DNA from 2 places in the Arthrobacter sp. MDT2-34-1 genome. Region 1 is predicted to be linked to the other one. Evidence: predicted binding sites of a transcription regulator. Region 1 holds the regulator's gene; the other holds the start of a gene.

Region 1 (7,623 bases):
GACATCCACGGCCAGCACCGTGGCATCGGGGGACTTCAGCCCCATGGTGAGCGCGAGCGGTCCCCACCCGCAGCCGATGTCGAGCAGGTTGCCTTCCGGAGCAGGCGGAGGGACCTCGTCCAAAAGCACCGCCGTGCCCTTGTCGAGGCCGTCCGGACTGAAGATGCCTCCAGCTGTTTGCAGCTGCCGCATGCGGCCATCCAGCTCGACGGCGAGGGTGCGGCGAACCTCGGGATTGCCTGGTTGCGCGCTGAAGTAGTGCTCTGTTCCCATAATCGGCCAGATTAGTGCGCAGCCCGCGGAATCGGTATCTAGGCCCACCTAAGCAACGTCCGCTCTGATACCGTGGGAGGCATGAAAAAGCTGTGATTGCGCCGTAACCTGCTGTCTCCGCTCGTAGGCGGACAGCGCGTGCCGATGGTTGAGGCCTTGACCTCCCCGGCCGCCGGGCAATCACCGTTCCCGAAGGCTCACTCGAGTCCCTTCTGATCCGGTGCCGCAGCCGCCGCAAGGGCTGCGGCGGTCCCCGGCACCCGCTGCTTGCCCTGCCGCCCGGCCGGGCGGCAGCCCCGCCTTTCCCGCCCGGCAGCGCCCGGGCCCATGCCAGGAGGACTTTTGGCGAATCATCCACAAACTGCATCTTCGGGCTCTGCCGGCCGCATCCCGGAGGACTACGATAAGACCACGGACATTTCGAAGGAGAGCATGACCACCAACCACCCCCAGCCGACACCGGAACCGGAAATGACGCCTGACGAGATCCAGGCGGTCATCGACCGAATCCTGGCCCGCGACACCGCGGCGCGAGGCAAACAGGGCGTCGGCGGCAGAGCCCAGGCACTCTCCGAACTTGATGCCGAGCATTCCGAATTCGACGGCGACCAGCAGGACCTCGCGGAACGCCGCGCCCTGCGGCGCGTAGCCGGCCTGTCCACCGAGCTTGAGGACGTCACCGAGGTTGAGTACCGGCAGCTGCGCCTGGAGCGCGTTGTCCTCGCCGGTCTCTGGACCGAAGGCACGGCCGACGACGCCGACAATTCCTTGCGGGAGCTGGCAGCGCTGGCCGAGACAGCCGGCTCCGAGGTGCTGGACGGTATTGTCCAGCGCCGGCTGAAGCCGGATCCGGGGACTTTCCTGGGCTCCGGCAAGGCCCAGGAACTGCGCGACATTGTGATGTCCACCGGCGCCGACACGGTCATTGTCGACGGCGAGCTGTCGCCGTCGCAGCGCCGCGGTTTGGAAGACATCGTGAAGGTCAAGGTCATTGACCGCACCGCGCTCATCCTGGATATTTTCGCGCAGCATGCCAAGAGCCGCGAAGGCAAGGCCCAGGTAGAGTTGGCCCAGCTTGAGTATCTGCTGCCCAGGCTCCGAGGCTGGGGCGAGTCCATGTCCAGGCAGGCCGGCGGCCGGGTGGGGGCGGCCGGCGGCGGCATTGGTTCCCGCGGGCCCGGTGAGACGAAGATCGAGCTGGACCGCCGGCGCATCCGTACCCGGATGGCGAAGCTGCGCCGGGAGATCACCGGCATGAAGCCCGCACGGGAAACCAAGCGCGCCAACCGCCGCCGCAATGCCGTGCCGTCGGTGGCAATCGCCGGCTACACCAATGCCGGCAAGTCGTCGCTGCTCAACCGCCTGACCGATGCGGGTGTGCTGGTCGAGAACGCGCTCTTCGCCACCTTGGATCCGACCGTCCGCCGGGCGGAAACACCGGACGGTATCGGTTACACGCTCGCCGACACGGTAGGGTTCGTCCGGTCGTTGCCGACGCAGCTGGTGGAAGCCTTCCGCTCCACCCTGGAGGAGGTTGCCGACGCCGACGTCATCCTGCACGTCGTCGACGTCTCGCATCCCGACCCGGAGGGCCAGATCGCCGCCGTGCGCGAGGTGCTGACCGAAATCGAAGCACGGCATATTCCGGAAATCGTCGTCTTGAACAAGGCCGATGCCGCCGATCCGTTCGTGGTCGAGCGACTGCGCCAGCGTGAACCGCGGCACGTCGTGGTCTCGGCGCGGACCGGGCAGGGCATCGATGAGCTGCTTCGGCTCGTCAGCGAGACGATCCCGCGGCCGAGTGTGAAGCTGCAGCTGCTGGTGCCCTACGACCGCGGCGAAGTGATTAGCCGCCTGCACAACGAAGACGCCGAGATCCTCTCCATGGAGCATGGCGGGGACGGCACGCGGCTCGACGTGATGGTGCGCGAGGGCCTGGCATCGGAGCTGGAACAGTTCCTGCGGCATGACTGACGTCCAGGTTCCCGCCGGTGAGGCGCTGCGGCTGCTTGACGTCGCCGTACAGGAGATGGGCGGGCAGCACCGTGCCGGGCAGCACGAGATGGCGGCGAAAGTAGCCGAGGCCTTCGAGCGCCGGCAACACCTGCTGGTGCAGGCGGGCACAGGCACCGGCAAGTCGCTGGCCTACTTGGTGCCGCTCATGGTCCAGGCGCTGGAGGGGGAGAAGCCGGCGATCGTCTCCACCGCAACATTGGCGCTGCAATCGCAGATCGTCAAGCGGGATCTGCCCCGGCTGTTGGAGGCCGTCGCCGACGAGCTGCCCAGGCCGCTGGACGTCGCTTTGCTCAAGGGCAGGAACAATTACCTCTGCCTGCACAAGCTCGCGGGCGGCTTTCCGGACGAGGACGCGCCGGCGGCACTGTTCAGCCTCGGCGAGGACGCGGTGCCGCATCCTTCTCCGGCCGGCGCAGCGTCGGCTTCCGGCGCCTCGGGCGCGCTGGGCAAGGAAGTCGTGCGCCTGCGCGAGTGGGCGCACGAGACCGAAACCGGGGATCGGGATGAACTGGTGCCCGGTGTCAGCGATCGGGCCTGGCGGCAGGTCTCCGTCGGCTCCATGGAGTGCCTGGGCGCCCAGAAGTGTCCCCTGGCCGCCGAGTGCTTCAGCGAACTGGCACGGGGCCGCGCGGCGGAGGCAGACATCGTGATCACGAACCATGCCATGCTGGCCATCAACGCCTTCGAGGGCGTCGCGGTACTCCCGGACTATGACGTGGTGGTCATCGACGAGGCCCATGAGCTGCAGGACCGCGTCACCAGCGCCGTCGCGGGGCAACTCTCCGCCGCCATGGTGCGTACCGCCGCCTCGACGGCACGCAAACACACGGGGATCAGCGTGGAGCCTTTGAACTCCGCCGCCGATGCGCTGGAGGACGTCCTGCAGTCGGTGCCCACCGGCCTGCTGGCGGCCGGCCTCCGCGAGGAGCATGAGCTGGTTCTTGCGCAGGTACGGGAAGCGGCCCGCGCGGCGCTCTCCGACTCGAAGCCCGAGGGTGCGGGGGCAGCGGACGGCGGACGGCAGATGGCGCGCTCACGGCTCGCGGCCGTGCTGGAACTGGCCGAACGGCTGCTGTCCGCTCCGGACTCCCGGGAGGTCATCTGGGCGACCCGTCCCAGCACCTATGGCGAGGCCGGCGACTACGCCGCCAATGACGACCAGCCGGCAACGTTGAACATAGCGCCGCTCTCGGTGGCGTCCCGGCTGCGTGAGGGCTTGTTCGACGACCATACCGTTGTGCTGACATCGGCGACGTTGTCGGTCGGGGGGACCTTCGATGCCGTCGCCGGGTCGCTCGGACTGCTCGGAGCCGGCGCGCCCGCCTATTCCAGCGTGGACGTGGGCAGCCCCTTCGATTACCCCAGGCAGGGCGTGCTCTACGTGGCGTCGCATCTGCCGAAGCCGGGCCGGGGCACCAGCCCGGAACAGCTCGATGAACTCGAGGAGCTGCTGCTGGCCTCGCGCGGCGGCGCCCTGGGCCTGTTCTCCTCGCGGCGTGCGGCAGAAGAAGCCGCGGCCGAGATGCGCGGGCGCACCGACCTGACCATCCTGTGCCAGGGCGAATCGTCGATGGGCGCGCTGGTCCGCCAATTCGCCGAAGAGCCCGACACCTGCCTGTTCGGCACCATGACGCTCTGGCAGGGCGTCGACGTTCCCGGTTCCGCGTGCCGGCTCGTGGTCATCGACCGGATTCCGTTCCCCCGGCCGGATGACCCGCTCACGACTGCCCGAACCCGGTCCGTGGCGCAGTCCGGGGGAAACGGTTTCATGACGGTCTCGGCGACCCATGCGGCCGTGCGGCTGGCCCAGGGAGCCGGCAGGCTGATCCGCGCGTCAAACGACCGTGGAGTGGTGGCCGTGTTGGACTCCCGGCTGGCGACGGCGCGCTACGGGAGTTTCCTCCGCAGCGCCCTGCCGCCCTTCTGGAGTACCAAGGACGGCGCCACGGCCCGCCAGGTCTTGGAAAGGCTGGCTACGGCCTCAGCCTGAACGGGCTGGGGGCACGCCCGTTCCGGAGCGAGCGGGGCCCTGCCCGGGGACCGCCCGTGCGGGCAGGGGATCCCGGGGTGGCTGCAGCGCGGACCGGGGAGACCGGGCGCGTCAGAGGGCCCGCATCACCGAGACAACCTTGCCCATGATGGTTGCGTGGTCGCCCAGAATCGGTTCGTACTGGGTATTCTGCGGCAACAGCCAGGTATGGCCGTCGCGCTGCCGGAAGGTCTTGACCGTTGCTTCGTCGTCGAGCAGCGCCGCCACGATGTCGCCGTTCTCGGCCGTGTGCTGCTGGCGGACCACGACCCAGTCGCCGTCACAGATGGCCGCATCGATCATGGAATCGCCCGAGACCCTGAGCATGAACAACTCGCCGTGTCCCACCAGTTGCCGCGGCAGGGGCATGACGTCCTCGACCGCCTGGTCCGCCAGGATCGGCCCGCCCGCTGCGATCCTTCCCACCAGCGGCACCATCGCCGTGTCGGATGACGTGGTCAGCTCGGATACGGCGACGCCGCTGGAGCTGCGCAGCTGTTGCGGTTCATCGACTCCGACGATTTCCACACCCCCGTGCTCGAGTGTCAGCGGGGTCAGGATTTCCATGGCACGGGGACGCTTGGGGTCCCGCCTGATGTAGCCCATCTTCTCCAGTTGGGCCAACTGGTGCGTGACGCTGGACAGGCTTGCCAGACCGACCGTGTCACCGATCTCGCGCATGGACGGAGGGTATCCGTGGGACATGACGGAGCGCTGGATGGTTTCCAGAATCTTCTTCTGCCGCGGCGTCAGGCTGCGCCCCACTTTGACGGGCCGGCCGCGTCGCTTCGCTCCGGCAGTGGTGGTGGTCTCTTCCGACATGTCCGGCCCCGGTCTCCCCGTAGTGGTCCCTGCGCCGGCGCCGTAGCGGAACCGCACATGGACTGTTGTCTCAACTGTTTTGTCGGTGGCGGCTGATGCACTGCTCTTACTGCCGCCCGACGCTTACAACGCTAGGCGAGGCGGTAGCGAATTTCAAACATTTGTTCGACTGAGTCTCGACAATGTTCGATCACCAGTGCTAAAACTGTAAGAGACGCATTCGAAGATACGTTCGAATATCGTTGCAAGACGATCGAAACCAGCCGAAATAGATCGAATATCGGAAAGGTGGCACCATGTCCGCCCAGCTCGCACCGCAGCCCGCCGGCCTTCGTACCAGCACAGGCCTGCGGCTGACCCGCCGCGGCCGTTTGTTGCTGATCGGCCTGCCGCTGATGCTCGCCGCGGCCGCAGCCCTGACCCTGATCGGTTTCTTCACGGCTCCGGCAATGGCCGCCGCCGGGGGGCTGGGACCTGGACCGGCGGCGACCGTCACGGTCGTCAGCGGCCAGACACTGTGGGACATCGCAGTGCAGTCCGCCCCGGACCGCAACCCCCACGATGTCATTTTCGAGATCGCGCAACTGAACGGTCTCCAGGGGGACGTCGTCCATGCCGGACAGCAGCTGCTGGTCCCGTCGGCGCGCTGAGGCAGCCGTAATATGAGCTGCTTCGGCCCGCCCGATTCCTGCCCCGGGCGGGCCGAAGCTTAAACTGGACCGGTGAGTGAGCAGCTAGAACGCCTGAACCGCCTGCCGTTGCGGGAAAATCTCCGGGGCCTGGAGCCGTATGGCGCGCCCCAGCTGGAGGTTCCCGTCCTCCTGAACGTCAACGAAAACACCCATGGCCTGCCCGATGCTGTCCGTCAGGCCATCGTCTCGGCCGTCAGCGAGGCTGCCGCGGGTCTGAACCGGTATCCGGATCGCGAGTTCACGAAGCTGAGGACGGCGCTGGCCGGCTACTTGGGGCACGGCCTCACCGCAGAGAACATCTGGGCCGCCAACGGATCGAACGAGGTCCTGCAGCAAATCCTCCAGGCCTTCGGCGGCCCCGGCCGCACCCTGCTGAGCTTCCCGCCCACCTATTCCATGTACCCGCTGCTGGCCAGCGGGACGGACACGGATTATCTGGCCGTCCCGCGGGGGGCAGACTTCACGCTGTCCCCGGACGCTGCCGCCGCCGCTGTGGCCGACTCCGGGGCAAACGTGGTCGTTCTTTGCTCGCCGAACAACCCGACGGGCACCGCCCTGGGTCTTGAGGTCGTGGAGGCGGCGTATGAAGCGGGGGAGGCCTCCAAGGCCATCGTGATCGTGGACGAGGCCTACGCCGAGTTCGCCCACGCCGGAACGCCGAGCGCGCTGACGCTGTTGCCGGGGCGGGAGCGGCTCATCGTTTCCCGCACCATGAGCAAGGCCTTCGCGCTGGCAGGCGCCAGGGTCGGGTACCTCGCCGCCGCACCGCAGATTACCGATGCGCTGCGCCTGGTCCGCCTGCCCTACCACCTGTCCGCCGTCACGCAGGCAACGGCCCTGGCCGCGTTGGACCATGCCGATGCGCTGCTGGCCAACGTCGAAGACATCAAGGCGCAGCGGGACCGCATTGTCGACGGGCTGGCCGAGCTGGGACTCGACCCGGCGCCGTCCGACTCAAACTTCGTGTTTTTCGGCGGGTTGGAGGACCCCCGCTCGGTGTGGCAGGGACTGCTGGAAGCCGGCGTGCTGATCCGCGACGTCGGGATCCCGGGCCATCTGCGGGTAACCGCCGGCACTGAGGCCGAGACCACAGCCTTCCTCGACGGCATCAAGGCCCTCGTGGCGAGCCCCGTCTCCTAAACTAGTAAGAGCGAACCGGCTCGCGCCGGTCGACCAATTCGTCAAAGGACTCCCATGACCGTGGAAACCACCACTGGACGTACCGCACGCCTCGAACGCATTACCAGCGAGTCGTCCGTGCTGGTTGAACTGGACCTCGACGGCACCGGCCGTTCCGAGATCAGCACCACCGTGCCGTTCTACGACCACATGCTCACCGCCCTGGCGAAGCACTCGCTCGTCGACCTGACGGTGAAGGCCAGCGGGGACACGCACATCGACGCGCACCACACCGTCGAAGATGTCGCCATCACCATCGGCGACGCGCTGAAGGAAGCGCTGGGCAATAAAGCCGGGATCCGCCGTTTCGGCGAAGCCACGGTGCCCCTGGACGAGGCGCTGGCCCACGCCGTCGTGGACATCTCCGGCCGGCCCTACCTGGTGCACACGGGAGAACCGGCAGGCCAGGAGTACCACTTGATCGGCGGACATTTCACCGGATCGCTGACCCGCCACGTGTTCGAATCGATCACACTGCACGCCCAGATCTGCCTGCACATGCGCGTGCTGGGCGGCAGGGACCCCCACCACATCGTCGAGGCCCAGTTCAAGGCCTTCGCCCGGGCACTCCGCGCCGCCGTCGAAGCCGATCCACGTGTCGAGGGCATTCCC
Region 2 (7,623 bases), on a different contig from region 1:
AAGCTGCGCCACACCCCGATACCGTCGCCCCCGCCGTCGTCGTGACGGCCGCGAAAGCAACTGTTCAAGGATAGCGGAGACAGCCCCCAAAGGAGAAATCGGCGAGGGCCCGGGCAGGCCTCGGTCAGACGGACGCGGCCCGGCTAGGCCTCGGTCAGACCAGCGAGCGGCCAGGCCCCGGTCAGACCAGCGAGTCCTTCCACGCGGCGTGCAGTTGGGCGAAGCGGCCGTCGCCGGCGATCAGTTCCGCCGGCGGCCCATCCTCGACCACCCGGCCCTCGTGGATGACCAGCACCCGGTCGGCGATCTCGACGGTGGAAAGCCGGTGCGCGATGATCAGCGCCGTGCGGTTGCCCAGCAGCGTCTGCAGGCCCTCCTGGACGTGGCGCTCGCTGGGAATGTCCAGCGACGCGGTGGCTTCGTCCAGGATCAGCACCGCCGGGTCGGCCAGGAACGCGCGCGCGAAGGAGATGAGCTGCCGCTGGCCGGCCGAGACGCGGCCGCCGCGCTTGTTCACGTCGGTGTCGTAGCCCTCGGGCAGAGACAGGATGAACTCGTGGGCGCCGACGGCGCGGGCGGCGTCCTCGATCTGCGCTCGGCTGGCCTCCGGGTTGCCCAGGGCGATGTTCTCCGCGACGCTGCCGCTGAACAGGAACGCTTCCTGCGTGACCATCACGACGGCGCGGCGCAGGTCTTCGTTGGACAGCTGCCGCAGCTCGATCCCGTCCAGGGTGAGCGACCCGGAGGTCAGGTCATAGAAGCGGGCGATCAGTTTGGCCACGGTGGACTTGCCGGCCCCGGTTTGCCCGACGACGGCGACGGTCTGGCCGGCGGGAATGTCCAGGTTCAATCTGGGCAGGACCACCCGCCCGTCGCCGTAGCCGAAGACGGCATCGCTGAACCGGATTGCCCCGCGGGCGTCCTTGAGCGGGACCGGGCGGTCCGGGGGGACGATGGTTGGTTCTTCTTCCAGCAGCCCGGAGACCTTCTCCAGCGCGGAGGCCGCGGACTGGAAGGAGCTGTAGAACATGGCGATCTGTTCTGTGGGGCGGAAGACCTGTTTGGTGGCCAGCAGCACTGCGACCAGGGTGCCGATGGCAAGATCGCCGTCAAGCACCCGGAAGCCGCCGATCAACAGCACCACGGCCACGGTCAGGTTGCCGACGCCGTTCAGCACCGGCTGGAGCACGCCGAAGTACTTGATGTTCCGCAGGGTCGCGCCGCGGTAGTCGGCGGCCAGCTTGTTGTAGCGTTCGGAGTTGTCGTGCTCGCGGCGGAAGGCCTTGACGGCCCGGATGCCGGTCATGGTTTCCACAAAGTGCACGATCAGCCGGGCCGACACCACCCGGGAGGCGCGGTTGGCCAGCTCGGAGCCCTTTTGGTACCACCGGGTGACGAAGGCGATGGGTATGGCGGCGACCAGGATGATCAGCCCGCTCTTCCAGTCCAGTCCGGCGATGCTGATGGCGGTGAAGAGCATGAACATCACGCCGGAGGTCAGCTGAGTGACGCCGTTGTCCAGCAGTTCCCGCAGCGCCTCCAGGTCCGACGTCTGCCGGGAGATGATCCGGCCGGAGGTGTAAGTTTCGTGAAACTCCAGGCTCAACCGTTGGGTGTGCCGGAAGACTCGGACCCGCAGGGCCAGCAGCATGGCCTGGCTGAGCCGGGCGGTGACGTAGATGTAGGCCGCCAGCAGGGATCCGCCGGCAATCGCGACGGCGGCGTAGGCGGCGCCGACCAGCACCAGGGGCATAGTGTCGCCGCCGGTGAAGGCCGGCAGCGCATTGTTGATGCCGAAGGCCACCAGTACCGGACCGGCGGCTCGGGCGGCGTTGCTCGCCACCACCAGCACGATGGAGAGCGCGAACAGCCGCTTGTGCGGAGACACCAGTTCGCCCAGCAGCCGCAGGGAGCGCCGCCTGACGGCTCTGCGGTCGGTTTGGTCCAGGTTGATGTTGTCTTCGCCGGCGACTCCGGTCATGGAACTCATCGGGCTTCCTTTGCATCCAGGACGTCTTCGACGGTGGGCTCGGCCGCCAGCGAGGCGATCACGTACCGGTAGTGTGTGCTGCTGCGCAGCAGCTCCGAGTGGCTGCCGACCGCAGTAATCCGTCCGTCCTGCAGCAGCGCCACCCGGTCGGCCAGCGCCACGGTGGAGGGCCGGTGGGCCACGATCACGGTGGTGGTGCCGCGCAGTTCTTCCCGCAGCCGCTGCGTTACCGCTTCTTCGGTCCGCACGTCCAGGGCCGAGAGCGGGTCGTCCAGCACCAGCACGGCCGGCTGCGCGGCGATGGCCCTGGCCAGCGCGATCCGCTGCCGCTGCCCGCCGGACAGGCTCAGTCCTTCCTCGCCGATCCGCGTGTCCACGCCCTGCGGCAGGTCATAGGCGAACCCGGCCTGCGCCACTTCGAGCGCCCGCGAGAGGAGGATGTCTGGATCTTCCCCGCGCGGGCGGGCACCGAGCAGCACGTTGTCCCGGACCGAGGTGGAGAACAGCGTGGAGTCCTCGAAGGCCACCGACACGCGGGCGCGCAGCTCGGCCAGCGGGAGATGACGGATATCCGTACCGTCCAGAAACACGGCGCCGGAGGTGACGTCGTACAGCCGGGGAATCAGCTGCAGCAGGGTGCTCTTGCCCGAGCCGGTGACCCCTACCAGCGCCAGGGTTTCACCCGCGCGCACGTGCAGGTCCACGCCGTCGAGAACCGGGGCCGCGTCCGCGGCGGCGTCGGGATAGCGGAAGACTACGTTGGACAGGCGCAGTTCCCCGCGCACGGGGCCGGCCGGTGCGGGAACGTCCGGGTCGATGATGGTGTTCTTCGTATCCATCACGTCGAAGTGCCGGTCCAGGGCGGTCTTTGCCGTCAGCGTCATGCCCATCAGGGAACCGATCGCTTCCACCGGACCGGCCACCACGGCGGCGGTGGCAAAGAAGGCGACCAGGTCGCCCACGGTCATGTGCGCGCCGGAGACCTGCATGATGCCGATGACCAACGCGGCGCCCAGCACCAGATCGGGCAGTGACACGACGGTGGCGAGGAACTTGGACAGCGTGCGGGCCTTGGCCAGTTCGGTCTGGCGCAGTTCTTCGGCCTGGCCGTGGAAGTTCTCCAGCGCGTACTTGCCGCGGCCGAAGGCCTTGAGCACCCGGATCCCGTGCACCGATTCCTCCACGGTGGTGGCGAGGTCGCCCGCCTGGTCCTGGCTCAGCCGAGAGGAAGCGCCGAACGCGGTACGGAAGCGGAACCCCTGCCAGACGAGTGGCACGGCGGCGGCCAGGAAGATCAGTCCCAGCAACTGGTTCAGCGCGAACATCAGCGCCAGCCCCGCGACCACAGTCACCAAGGAGACCACCAGCATGAGCGACCCGAACGCCAGCCAACGCCGGATCAGGCCCAGGTCGGCCATGGAGCGGGAGAGCAGCTGGCCCGAGCCCCAGCGGTCATGGAAGGCGGCCGGCAGATGCTGCACGTGCCGGTAGAAGCTGGTGCGCATGCCCATCTCCACGTCCGTGGCGGGCGCGATCGCGAACACGCGCCGCAGGTACACCAGGCCTGCCTCGGCCACGCCCAGGACCGCAATGACGACGGCGGGGCCCCAAACTTCCGAGGGGCGGCCGCCGGTATGGATGGTGTCTACCAGGCCGCGCAAGACCTGGGGAATGGCCAGTGCCACCAGGCTGGCGCCGAGGGCGCTGAAGAATCCCAGGATCAGCCGGGGGAGGATGGGCCGGACATAGTGTTTGAGCCGGGCGATCGAGCGCCAAAGGGATAACTCAGTCATGTGGTCGATTCGTTGCAGTGGTTCGGAGGGCTTCGTGTACTGCAGCAACTATCCTAGCGACCGCGTTGAGGCGCGGGTCACTGTTGGCCCGGCCCGAGCCGACGCGTTGGGAAACCGATGCTTGCTAGGCTGTGCGGAACCATTCACCAACGGGGGCGGGCATGGATCTGACGGACGTCGCGAACGGCTTCGGGGTGTTCCTGTGGATGTCAATGCTCTTTCCGCTGCTGCGGGTGGCCGGCGTCCTGCTCTTGGTGCTGCGGAAACCGGCCGGCTGGCTGGTGCTGCTGGCGGAACCGGTCCTGTCCATGGTGTTGATGGGCGTGGCTGGCGCATTTAGCCTGGCCGTCCTGGTGTTGCCTGCGGTGGCCGCCTACGGATGGTGGCGGTGGCGCCGACGGTCGAGGACCGGCGGGGTTCTTGTCCATCCGGTCCAGCGGCCCGACTGGCTGGCCGCGGCCGGGCTGATCGTGCTCGTCCTGCTGTTCTTCGGCATCGACGTGCTGCCCATGATGCTGATGCACATGGCGGACCCATGGGCCATTGTTGAAGCGGCGGTCGTTAGCCTCCTGACTCCGCTGCTGTACCTCGGTCTGGCGCGCGGTGTCATCGAAGCCTGGTGGATCGGCGTCGCCCTCTCGCTGATGGGGCTGACCAGACTGGCAGCGAACGCAAACCCGCAGGTCCTCTTTGCACTGGACTCCATCGTGTTCACCGTCCTGCTGGGAATTTTGAGTCTGTACGGCTGGTCCAAATGGCGCGAGGCGCACGCGGAGACGGCCGCTTCGACGTAGCATCGCGGCGCCGTCCTTCGGCTTGGCGCCGTGCTTCGCCCCAGCATTGTGCTTCGGCTTGGACCGCGGCCCTCGGGCACTACTCCTACACACTGGGCCCTTTTGATGGCTATCGAATCTGTGTACGAATAAAATTGTGGTATGGCTCTTGCACCGTTGGAACGCACCGGGGAGATGGAAGCATCTCTGGACCAGGCGTGTGTCCTGCTGCAGGATGTTGCCGACCGTTTTCCCGCCGAGTCGGGGTCCCTGTCTACCCGGGACCTGGCCAACACGGTGGCGGCGGTCGAGGGTGTTTCGAAGCTCGTGGAGTTCCTGCAGGCCGTCGGCGCGCACGCGGTGGAGCGGGCGGACATCGCCGCCAACGGGGAACATGCAACGGTGTCAGGACTCGGAGCAAGCGCCGGGGCCGGCGCAGAGCCCGGTGCCGCCACGTCGGGCACCGCGGGGGCGGGGGAGTGGGCGGACCCGGCGGCGGCGATCAGCACCGGCGGCGTGGACGCAGCGGCCCCGGAGGGGTCCGGGTCCAAGCGGGTGCGGCGCCGCCGCAAGACGGAGTTCGCGAACACGGCGGAGTATCTGCGCTCCCGGTTGGGAATCGGGATTGTCGAGGCGCGGCGCCGGCTGCGGGTCGGCAAGGCGATCACAGCGCCGGTGCGGCTGGACGGGGAACCGGGTGTTCCGGCACTGCCGGTCTTGGCCGAGGCCATGGCCGGCGGGAAGGTCAGCGGCCCGGCCGCTGCCGTGGTGGTTGATTCCCTGGACCGGGCCCGCCACGCCGGCACTCCGGAGGCGTTGCAGGCGATGGAAGCGTCGCTGGTCCGGCAGGCCGCGGACGCCGACGCGGACACCCTGGTGATGGTGGCCAGGACATGGGAAACGGCGGTCGACCAGGACGGTGCCGAACCGTCCCAAGAGGAACTGCGGGCCCGGCAGGGCATGTTCTACCGGGGCCGGCGCCGCGGCCTGCACCAGTTCGTCATCAACACCACCGACGCCCAGTACGAAGCCCTCGCCACCGTGATAAACAGCGCCGCGAACCCGCGGATCCGCCCCGACGCCATCGAAACCGCCGCCACCGGCAGCACCCCTACGGACACAGGTGAAGCAGACGCAACCGGCAACGCCAACACCGCAAAGGCGGGTCCGGCCGGTTCTGGGGAGTCCCGCACCGAAAGTGACGGAACCACGGTCGCCGGCACGGCCAGCAGCGGCGGTAACCACGATGTTCCCGGCACCGGTCCCAGCGCCGGTGCCACGGAGGCAGGCAGGGGCGGAGCCGGTGCCGCTGAGGGTGACCGCGGCTACATAACCGGCGCGAGGGGCGAACTGTCCTCCGGGGCCGAAGCCAGCAGCGATAGTTCCGCCGGTGTGGATCCGACCGTGGTGGAGGCGATGGATGACGCCACCCGGGCGCAGAAACTGCTCGCGGGACTGGTCGGGGCCTGCCGGATCGCGCTGAACACCGGCAGGCTTCCGGACTCGGGCGGGCACCGCACCCAAGTGATCGTCACCACCGGATACGACCAGCTGGCCGGGCTGCTCTCCGGCGGCGGCAACGCGGTCTTCACCGGCCCCGTCTCGGCCACCACGGTGCGCCGGATGGCCTGCGACGCCGAGATCATCCCGGCGGTCCTGGGATCCGAGGGCGAGGTCCTGGACTTGGGCCGGTCGCAACGGTTCTTCAACCGCGCCATCCGCCGGGCACTGGTCGCCCGGGACAAGGGCTGCGCCTTCCCGGGGTGCAGCATGCCCGCGTTCTGGACCGAAGCGCACCACATCATCCCGTGGTGGGCCGGCGGCCGCACCGACGTCAACAACGGGGTGTGCCTCTGCCTGCTCCACCACGACCTGATCGAGCAAGGCAACTGGGAGATCAACGTCGTCCACGGCATCCCCTGGTTCACCCCGCCGGACTACATCGACCCGCGCCGCAAACCGCTGCGCAACTCCTACTGGCAAACCCACATCCCACCCCAACCACTCCAAGCCTGACCTAGCGATTCGGCGCGGGCGGGCGCGCAGGGCGCAGCTGAGGAAGTCTTAGCGGGCGGGTGCGCAGGGCACCGGTGGGGAAGTCTTAGCGGGCGGGCGCGCAGGTGACATCTGAGGAAGTCTTAGCGGGCGGGCGCGCAGGTGACATCTGAGGAAGTCTCAGCGGGCGGACGCGCAGGCACATCTAAAGATGCATTGCGGGTTGCACAGAAGAAGGCGAGAGCTGGTGTGAGACCAGATGGACAAGCGTGCTTCTGTGCTCAGCTGAGCCCGGGGCCGGGCCCGGTGGGGCGGCCTTCGGCAGGGACTTCGCCGGCCGGATTAGCCGGTGTCAGTGTCAGCAACACAGCCTCCGGGCGGCAGGCGAAGCGCACCGGAGCCAGACGCGACGTTCCCAACCCGGCCGACACGTTCAACGGGACGCTACGCCCCTCGTGCTCCCAGTACGTCAGCCCCCGGGCGCGCCACGTGGGCAGATCGCAGTTGCTGGTCAAGGCCCCGTAGCCGGGTAAGCGGACCTGGCCACCATGGGTATGCCCGGCCAGCATCAGGTCGGCGTCGTCGGCAGTGAACCGGTCCAGCACCCGCTGGTACGGGGCGTGGGCCACCGCGATCCGCAGGAATGCGGCCTCATCGGCGGATGTCGAACCGTTGGGGAAACCCGAATAACGGTCGCGCTGCAGGTGCGGATCGTCAACCCCCGTGAAGTCCAGCCGAACCCGGTCCACCACCACGGACTGGTGCCGGTTGGTCAAGTCGATCCAGCCCGCGGTGCCGAAAGCCGCATGCATCTCGCGCCACGGCAGTTCACGCTCCGCGTAGTCCTTGGGCTGAGAGGAGGGGCCGGTGAGGTAGGAGAACGGGTTCTTCATCACTGGGGAGTAGTAATCGTTGGAGCCCGGGACGAACACGCCCGGAACGTCCATGAGCGGTGCCAGCGAGTCCAGCAGGGGCTGCACGGCCTGGTGATGGCTGAGGTTATCGCCGGTGTTGACCACCAGGTCCGGTTCCAGCGACGCCAGCTGCCGCAGCCACCTCTGCTTCAGCGTCT

What was found. Region 1 encodes LexA, which represses DNA repair genes until DNA is damaged. Its sites were predicted from a motif close to TCGAACANNTGTTCGA; they were not measured.
Region 2: a site for LexA is predicted at 4,690-4,705, ahead of AC5RVV_RS07280 (HNH endonuclease signature motif containing protein). Genes of this name have one in related genera too.

Annotation. Positions count from the first base shown of each region.
Region 1 covers NZ_JBNHGO010000004.1:29,728-37,350, reverse strand. Annotated here, with positions in the region: gene AC5RVV_RS16030 (class I SAM-dependent methyltransferase) at 1-273, opposite strand, end outside; gene hflX (GTPase HflX) at 706-2,247, shown strand; gene AC5RVV_RS16020 (ATP-dependent DNA helicase) at 2,240-4,279, shown strand; gene lexA (transcriptional repressor LexA) at 4,391-5,140, opposite strand; gene AC5RVV_RS16010 (LysM peptidoglycan-binding domain-containing protein) at 5,437-5,790, shown strand; gene AC5RVV_RS16005 (histidinol-phosphate transaminase) at 5,863-6,972, shown strand; gene hisB (imidazoleglycerol-phosphate dehydratase HisB) at 7,027-7,623, shown strand, end outside.
Region 2 covers NZ_JBNHGO010000001.1:1,566,576-1,574,198, reverse strand. Annotated here, with positions in the region: tRNA gene AC5RVV_RS07300 (tRNA-Pro) at 1-18, opposite strand, end outside; gene AC5RVV_RS07295 (ABC transporter ATP-binding protein) at 182-1,990, opposite strand; gene AC5RVV_RS07290 (ABC transporter ATP-binding protein) at 1,987-3,783, opposite strand; gene AC5RVV_RS07285 (nicotinamide mononucleotide transporter) at 3,945-4,577, shown strand; gene AC5RVV_RS07280 (HNH endonuclease signature motif containing protein) at 4,719-6,572, shown strand; gene AC5RVV_RS07275 (metallophosphoesterase) at 6,833-7,623, opposite strand, start outside.